One region of the Marinomonas gallaica genome, then DNA from elsewhere that is predicted to be linked to it. Evidence: predicted binding sites of a transcription regulator. Region 1 holds the regulator's gene; each other region holds the start of a gene.

The links. The regulator sigma-54, encoded in region 1, starts transcription at its own class of promoters, with help from an activator protein. The targets are predictions, from matches to a motif close to TGGCACNNNNNTTGCTNT.
Region 2: hpxO (FAD-dependent urate hydroxylase HpxO) is a predicted target of sigma-54. The motif match lies at 1,433-1,450, and genes of this name have one in related genera.
Region 3: ACPUEK_RS14225 (HAD-IIB family hydrolase) is a predicted target of sigma-54. The motif match lies at 749-766, and genes of this name have one in related genera.
Region 4: ACPUEK_RS18070 (circularly permuted type 2 ATP-grasp protein) is a predicted target of sigma-54. The motif match lies at 1,205-1,222, and genes of this name have one in related genera.

Annotation. Positions count from the first base shown of each region.
Region 1 is NZ_CP187511.1:2,903,775-2,905,981, reverse strand. Features, by position in the region: gene ACPUEK_RS13790 (PTS sugar transporter subunit IIA) at 1-229, opposite strand, end outside; gene ACPUEK_RS13785 (RNA polymerase factor sigma-54) at 241-1,731, opposite strand; gene lptB (LPS export ABC transporter ATP-binding protein) at 1,809-2,207, opposite strand, start outside.
Region 2 is NZ_CP187511.1:429,443-431,649, forward strand. Features, by position in the region: gene hpxO (FAD-dependent urate hydroxylase HpxO) at 239-1,393, opposite strand; gene uraH (hydroxyisourate hydrolase) at 1,574-1,930, opposite strand; gene uraD (2-oxo-4-hydroxy-4-carboxy-5-ureidoimidazoline decarboxylase) at 2,062-2,207, shown strand, end outside.
Region 3 is NZ_CP187511.1:3,016,728-3,018,934, forward strand. Features, by position in the region: gene ACPUEK_RS14220 (pyridoxal-phosphate-dependent aminotransferase family protein) at 1-174, opposite strand, end outside; gene ACPUEK_RS14225 (HAD-IIB family hydrolase) at 888-1,712, shown strand; gene ACPUEK_RS14230 (glycosyl transferase) at 1,776-2,207, shown strand, end outside.
Region 4 is NZ_CP187511.1:3,816,503-3,818,709, reverse strand. Features, by position in the region: gene ACPUEK_RS18070 (circularly permuted type 2 ATP-grasp protein) at 1-1,069, opposite strand, end outside; gene ACPUEK_RS18065 (FAD-dependent monooxygenase) at 1,333-2,207, shown strand, end outside.

The DNA.
Region 1 (2,207 bases):
TGGTGGCACGGTTTACTTGCTCTAGGCGACAATGTGGAATGGCGATGCCATTGCCAACGCCCGTACTGCCCAGTTTTTCACGACCTAAAAGTGCGTCGTAGACTTCGTCGGCGTTGCAGTGCATGCGATCGCCAACGGATTCAGCCAATTGTTCTAGCAATCGTTTTTTGCTAGAAATTTGTTGCTTAGCAAATACTAACTCAGGCTTGACTAAGTTTTTAACAGACATTGTTGCGGCCTTTAAATAAGTCGTTTCCGCTCGTTTGACGGCGGAATGTTCATAGCTTCGCGATATTTTGCAACAGTGCGTCGAGCAACTTGTATGCCTTGCTCTGCAAGAATGATTGCCAGTTTATTATCGCTTAATGGTTTTTTTGCAGGTTCTTCTGCCACCAGCTTTTTAATCATTGCACGAATTGCTGTAGATGAGCATTCACCGCCAGAGGCGGTGTTTACATGGCTGGAGAAGAAATACTTTAGCTCAAAAATACCACGCGGAGTATGCATGTATTTTTGTGTGGTGACACGTGAAATTGTTGATTCGTGCATGCCAACTTCCTCTGCGACATCGTGCAGTACCATAGGTTTCATGGCTTCCTCACCCACCTCAAAGAAATCGACTTGTTTGGAAACAATGCAGCTGGCGACTTTTAGCAGTGTTTCGTTACGACTCTGGAGGCTTTTCAGAAACCATTTGGCTTCTTGAAGCGAGTTCTTAATGTAGGAGATGTCTTCACTGGATGCTTTGGTGTTGACCATTGCAGAATAAGTTTCATTGATTTTGACAGGCGGTAGAGCGTCGTTATTAAGCTCCACTTGCCAAATGCCATTGTGTTTTTTCACGCTGACATCAGGGATGACGTAGTCAGTTTCACTGGTGTCGATGGCTGAGCCTGGGCGCGGGTTTAGCTGCTGAATAAGGGTAATGACATCTTTTAATGCTTCTTCTTTCAGCTTAGTTTTGCGGCCCAGTTGCGCATAATCACGATTGCCAAGCAATGCTAAATGCTGGTCAACTATGTTAAAGGTAGAGCGGTACAAAGGATGCTCTTTAAAACCTTCTAATTGTACCAATAGGCACTCGCGTAGATCTTGCGAACAAACACCGACAGGGTCAAATCGTTGCAAGCGATGCTGAACAGCTTCAATTTCATCGAATTCGAGATCTTCTAATTCTTTACTAAGTGACGTGAAGATGTCATCTAAGGTGATTGATAGGTAGCCATCGGTTTGAACACTGTCAATAATGGCATAGGCAATTTCGATGTCTCGATTAGACATATGGGTTAAATTTAATTGCCAAATTAGATGATCTTGGATGTTTTCAGCTAGGGCATTGCGGCTGTCAAAATCTTGCTCGCCGTCATAGGAAGGAACGTCTGCTGCAGCGGCTGAATTTTGATAAGTATCATCCCAGTTGCTATCAATGGATAGCTCATTAGGGATGCTTTCTGTCCATTCGGATTCTACTTGGGGCGTTTCTTCAGAAGCTGCTTCAGTCGTTTCTTTTTGAGAGGTCTCATTGGTACTGGATGAGTCGCCTTGTTTGATTTCTAAGTCAGACTGAAAGTTTTCGTCTTCGTCTAGTTCAAGCAAGGGGTTAGACTCAAGAAATTCGTGAATTTCCTGTTGCAAATCGAGCGTAGACAACTGAAGCAGTTTGATTGCCTGCTGCAGCTGTGGAGTCATGGTTAACTGTTGACCGATTTTAAGTTGCAAAGACTGCTTCATGACGCAACTCTTTTATTATGATGTTTTTGGAATGACTTATGCATAGTACTCCCTTTTTGCCCGAAAAATAAGGGGGCTCATAGTCTGAAGTTGTCGCCCAAGTAGATTTTTTTGACTTGCTCGTTATTGATAACAGACTCGGCATCACCCGATGCAATGATGTGCCCGTTACCCACAATATAGGCTTTGTCGCAGATATCTAAGGTCTCACGAACGTTGTGGTCAGTGATCAAAACACCAATGCCGCTGCTTTGTAAATGTTTGATGATCTCTTTAATATCGCCGACGGAAATGGGGTCTACACCAGCAAAGGGTTCATCAAGCAATACAAACTTCGGGTTCATTGCTAGCGCTCGAGCTATCTCAACGCGTCGACGCTCTCCGCCAGACAGCGCCATTCCTAGGTTCTTGCGAATATGAGTAACGTGAAACTCATCAAGAAGGCTTTCCATTTTCTCAAGTCGTTGTGACTTTGA
Region 2 (2,207 bases), 1.6 Mb from region 1:
TAACAGAAACTAAGGTAGCAATTAAAACTGCCATGACCGCATACTCAATTGAAGTAACGCCTTGACGACATTTGGCGAAGTTGAAAACGGCCGAATACAGACGATACTTAATTTTGCACATAGAGCGACCCAATAAAATAATGAATGATTTAAAAATACTTCATTTACAGATATTTACTAGAGCAATTCCACATTTATCCGATGGTAAGGGTTATTTTTTGCGGTCTTAATCAATTACTCAGCCTAACGGGCCACCCAAAATTGTTTTTGACAAACCGCTCAAGATACCAGCGCCATCCTCATTGCGTAATTCTTCATACCAAGCTTTGGTTTCATCTGGGTTAAAGCCATGGGTTACCTCACAGCGTTTGCGTGCCTTAAGCACCAAATCTTTTACACGCTCTAAACGAGCATCGTTGTAACACCACAAAGCACCTTCGATATCCTTGCAGATTGCAAAGCTGCGTCCTAGTACCACAGCATCTTCTAGCGCGGCACCTCCGCCTTGGCCAATATCAGGAGTAGTGCTGTGACCTGCATCACCCAACAAGGCAACACGCCCTTTCACTAACGGGCTAAAAGGGTCGACATCATGGATTTCAATACGGTTGGTAGTATCGGGATTAATCGCATCGATCAAGCGCTGGACCGGTTCAGCCCACCCTTCAAAATAGCCTTTAAGGTCTTTGATTACGGTAGAACGATCTTGCGGTAAGCCTTTTTCAAGCGGCACATCAAAGAAAAAGTAGAAGCGGTTGTCGGCAATGGGCATGACAGAGACACGTTTGCCATCCGCCACAAACATTGTCCATTGCTCCGCTGGAGCAATGCTTTCATCGATCTCAACTAAGCCATTCCAATTCACATAGCCTGCGTAGCGCCGTTCCACTTTATGACCCATTAGATAGTCACGGGCGATAGAGTGAGCACCATCGGCCGCAATCATAAAGTCCCCTTGTGCCGTGCTACCGTCGGTAAATGTGGCGGTCACACCCTGATCATTTTGGCTGACACTCTCTAGGCGTTTACCAAACTGGACTTTATGGCGCCCCCACCAATCAATCATGCGCGATTGCAGATCTGCACGAGAGACCGGACAGGGTCGTTCGCCCACCTCTTCAACCAAGGGCGATAAGCTAAATTGCGTCATTTTTTCACCACTAAAGCCTTCAAGATACGCCATGTAATGCATTGGCCCACCCAGATCGTCCATGATTTTGCCCATCCCCAAGTGATTCATGCACTTTACGCCATTGGACCAAACCGAAATCGCCGCACCAACCGGTTTGATTTCTTTTACCGCTTCATAGATCTCGCACTCAATACCTTGTTGATCCAATGCCGCGGCGGCCGACATACCACCGATGCCCGCACCAATGATGATTGCTTTCATAACGATACCTCATTGCCTAAATACTGCGTTATACAGTACATCGCAAGAACTGTGCCCAAAGCAGGCATTCCTAGGAACGCCTTTGATGGCATGGAATTTACTAACCATTTGGTCAATTTTAGTAATTAACAAGCAAAAACAGGTGCACTGAATCAGTGCAACCAATCAAATCTGTGCACCTTAACTGCCTCGGTAAGTACTGTAAGAATAAGGTGTTACCAACAATGGCACATGATAATGGCTGTCTTCATCGCTTACACCAAAACGTAATAACACCACATCCAGAAAGCGAGGCTCAGGTAATTCCACCCCTTTTTCAGCAAAGTAGTCACCGACCAAGAATGCCAATTCATAACACCCAGCTTGGAAAGCGTCACCTTCAAGTAGCGGCGAATCACAACGGCCATCAGTATTTGAAATCGTTTTAGAGACCAAGTTTCGCGTACCATCTTCTGCTAATTTGTACAGCTCGATAATGACCCCCGATGCAGCAACGCCGCGCGTGTTATCCAAAATATGTGTTGTTAAATAGCCCATTTCCAGCCCTCAAAATAGTCCTATGCTCACTATCCATTTAAAAAATTAACACTTGCACTGACAAGTGATTACGATCAAAAGTGACTGTCAGCTAATCACAAATCCACCCCAGACACCAACAAGGAGATGTAATGAGTAACCATAAAACATCACTATTAGAACTAGATAAAGACAGCTTCATCAATCACTTAAAAGATATTTACGAACACTCTAAGTGGGTTGCTGTGGCACTTTATGAGCAACGTGATGCACTCAAAGCGCATTCTGAGGAGCTGCA
Region 3 (2,207 bases), 110 kb from region 1:
ATCGATGACTTTCGCCATTGTTGGACCAAGATGATTGATCACAACTGAGTTGGCTTTGGCCACGCGCTCAGGAATCGGCACTGGACCCGCCCCCATCATCAGCAATGGTTCTTGTGGAAGAATATCGTCAAGTGATTGTAGTTCGGGACAAGGAATGCCCGTTGTAGAGTCCATATTTACCTGCCTTTAAATATGATTAATAAAAAATCCATCTCAACTATTTCATAAAATCAAATATCGTAATCTTAGTATTTTCAGACCAAAATTCGGTAAAATTTAATTTTCCAAAATAATCTGCTGAAATAATACTGCAATCGACCTATTTTTAAGAGTCTATATTTTGAAAAGAGTCGAATAATCCAAAACTTCTTCTGTCACCCACAGAACTCACCAAACATAGATTTAAACCCCAGCATTATTTACTCCTACACGCCATAAAGATCGCTCTACAAAAACATCAGCCCTCTGCTCAAAAATCAAACAGCGCACTTTAAATGATGGTGCAGAAGCGCACCAACGCACCAAAATAGATCAAAAAGATATCCGGTACGCTCTAACGATAAAACGAAAACAATTCTCCTAACGCTTTTTAACAGCTGTCCTGATAAGCACTACAATGCCATCAGGCACTTTTTTCATACCGTTAGTCAATCTTTACGAAAGCCTTGCTATGCATGGCTTAGCACTGTCATAAATCTGTGTTGCTCAGACTCTAAACTGGTCGATACACAATTTTTTTACAGCACTCTGGCAAGCATATTGCTTTCACTAACCAGTCAGTCATCCATTAATGGCACGGTAGGTGTTCCAAAACAGGTCAGAAGCGCATTTCACTGTTATTCGTAAAAGGAGGAGAGGTTGAAGCGGACGCCACTTCAATCAAACATATGACGACCACATTAATAGTCTTCACAGATCTAGATGGAACTTTACTTGACCACTTTGACTACGCCTTTACTGACGCAGAAGCGGCTCTTTTTAGCTTAAAAACGCTGGGGATCCCATGCGTATTAAACACCAGCAAAACCTATGCGGAACTCCTTGAACTTCGCTTGGCGCTGCGCCATAAGGATCCATTTATTATCGAAAACGGTGCGGCTGTCTATATACCGTCTAATAGTCCGTTGGTGGACATTCATGACCTTGAACGTCGTGGTGATTTTTACGTTCAATCGTTTGGCCCCAAGCGCCAGCACCTTATCGAGTTATCGCAGAGTATGAAATCTCGCTACGATTTTATCAGTTATCACGATCTAAGCACTGAACAACTGATGGAGCATACGGGCTTAGACTATCAAACTGCTGAGCTGTCACTGCAACGCGACTTCACCGAACCTTTAATCTGGAACGACTCTAATGCCGCTTTAGAGCGCCTAAGACATGAATTAGCGGCTCAAGGCATTAAAGCGCAAAAAGGTGGACGATTTGTCCATTTAATGGGCGCGCAGTGCGATAAAGCCGTTGCTATGAACTGGCTAAAACAAGCTTATCAGGACACCTTCCATGAAGACCTAAAAAGTATGGCGTTAGGTGACGGTGAAAACGATGTTGGCATGATCTGCGAAGCAGACATTCCTGTTGTCGTACGCTCGCCTGTCCACGTTCCACCTGAAATCCCTGGGCGCTACGACGTTTGGATTACAGATTCTTATGGCCCTAAAGGCTGGAGCGAAGCCATCAATAAAGCCCTAGTAAACGAAGGTTTTATCTAATACCAACTCACTGACGAATCAGCGAGTAAAAGACAGCATGACAACATGCTACAGGAGAGAAAAATGGGTGATTTTTACCAGAATGGCATTATTACAACACTGCACAATTTGTCTCAGCGTCCTCTTGAAGACATGGAAAAAGAACTGTGTGAGTTCGCTAAGAAGCGCCCTATGGCACTTATTTTACCTTGCTTATACTCTGAGCTCGAAACCGATGCCATGCCGAATATCATTAAGCATCTAAAGCAAGTACCTTATCTTTCCGAAATCATTATCGGCTTGGACCGCGCGACCGAAGAACAGTATCGTCATGCCTTGGAGTTTTTCTCTGAGCTACCTCAAAAACACACAGTTTTGTGGAACGATGGCCCACGTCTTCGTGCCATTGATGAAATTCTCAAAGGTGAGAAATTATCGCCAAACGACCCAGGTAAAGGACGCAATGTATGGTTCTGTATGGGCTACGCACTAACGGCATCCGATGCTGATGCCGTG
Region 4 (2,207 bases), 910 kb from region 1:
TATCGCATAAGTAGGTTTTGACATTTTTCAGAATCGGCTCTTCGTCTAGGTAGTAACGAATTAACTCTGGTACATACGCGTAAACCACTTTGTCATCGGCAACGCCTGCCCCAGGGGCATTGGCTAAGGCCACATTGCCCGCTTTCCAAGCGCGCATCAGACCTGCAACGCCCAATACTGAATCAGGATCAAACGCTTCAGGGTCGAGGAACAAATCGTCAATACGGCGATAAATGACATCAACGCGCTCAGGCCCGTAGATGGTTTTCATATAGACGCAATCGTCTTCGTCGACGAACAGGTCAGAACCTTCGACTAATTCAGTACCCATTTTCTGCGCTAAAAAGGCGTGTTCAAAGTAAGCCGAGTTATAAATACCTGGCGTCATGACGACAATTTCTGGTCGCTCAATATCACGTGGAGATAGGGCGGCAAGCGTGTCAAATAGGTTGGATGTGTAAGCACCAACGGGCAATATTTCATCGTTTTCAAACAGTTCTGGTAACACGCGCTTAGTGATTGCACGGTTTTCTAACATATAAGACACGCCAGAAGGCACTCGAAGATTATCTTCTAATACATAGAAATCGCCGTGCTCATCACGCACTAAGTCTGTACCACAAATATGTGCCCAAACACCGTATTTCGGTGACACGCCAACACATTCTGGGCGAAAGTTCTTAGAGTCTTTAATAATATGTTCTGGAATGATGCCGTCTTTGATGCAGTTTTGGTCGTGGTAGAGATCGTCGATGAAGCGGTTAAGGGCGGTGAGTCGTTGTTTGAGGCCTTGGGCGGTAATCTCCCAATCTTTGGCGGCAATGGTGCGAGGTACGATATCGAAGGGCCAAGCTCGGTCAATGTTGCCTTCTTCGGTATACACTGTGAAACTAATGCCCATCTCTTGAACCGTTGCTTCAGCCATAATTCGCCGCTTTTCAAGCTCGTCTGTTGGTAGGCTGTTTAAGTAGTCTAGCAATTCTTTAGCGGGTGGATGGGCTTGTCCAGATGAAGTAATAAGCTCATCGAAAAAAACGCTGGTGTTGTAATTATCTGTCAATTTATCCATATCTTATTATCCCCGTTAACGTCTGCGGGAGTGCGTCAACACAGTTCATCCTCATTTGCGTATAGGTTATTGATGAACCAAAAGCATGCATTAAGCAAGTGAAACTTCGAATTTACTAATACAATTGTTATGGACTTAGCAATTATTACGCCAGAATACCGGCTAAATATTCCCATTAAGTGACTGAGTAAACTTGTTGGGTTTCCGTATTTATGTCAGGTTTCTAGCGAGAGTTTTTGTTATGATGCGGAATGGATTGATAAATGAGTAAGGAAAATACTGTGGCGCATTTTGACCAAGCCAAGCACGTAATCGTCGTTGGCGCTGGCATCGGTGGTTTGACGGTTGCTTTAGGATTAGCCAAGCAGGGCTTTCATGTCAGAATCTTTGAGCAAACATCGGCGTTAAGTGAAGTGGGTGCTGGCTTGCAGCTTAGCCCTAATGCAATGAAAGTGCTTCGTGAGTTTGGTATAAAAGACCGCCTCGAAAGTCACGCCTTTACTCCGCAGAAAGCCTGTATTCGAGATTATCATTCTGGTCGTTATTACTTAGAAGCACCACTTGGCAAGCATATTGAGCAACGTTATGGCGCGCCTTATTGGCACATTCACAGAGCTGATTTACACAAAGAATTAGTGCAAGCCTGTTACAGCGCTGGGGTCGAAATAGAACTGGACCATAAAGTGTTGGGTTATCGTGAAGATCATAAAAATGCCACGGTACTACTGGAAAACAGTACAGAACATGCGGACATTGTGATCGGCGCTGATGGCATTCATTCCAAAATGCGGGAGCTAATGCTAGGCGTTCAAGCGCCTATTTTTACTGGCCAAGTAGCATGGCGCGGTACGGTTCCAGCGGCCGCGATCAAAGGTACCATGATTGAACCAAATGCCACCGTTTGGGCGGGGCCGAACAAGCACCTTGTGACCTATTATCTGCGCGGTGGTGAGTGGGTTAACTTTATTGCCGTGGAAGAGCGAGCTGAATGGCGGTCTGAATCGTGGCGTGAAGCGGGAGATGTCGAAGAGTTACGTAGCAAGTTCGTCGGTTGGCACCCTGAAGTTACCTCTGTTTTAGAAGCCTGTGACGAAACGTTTTTATGGGCTTTGAATGGTCGTCCAACGCTCCCTAAATG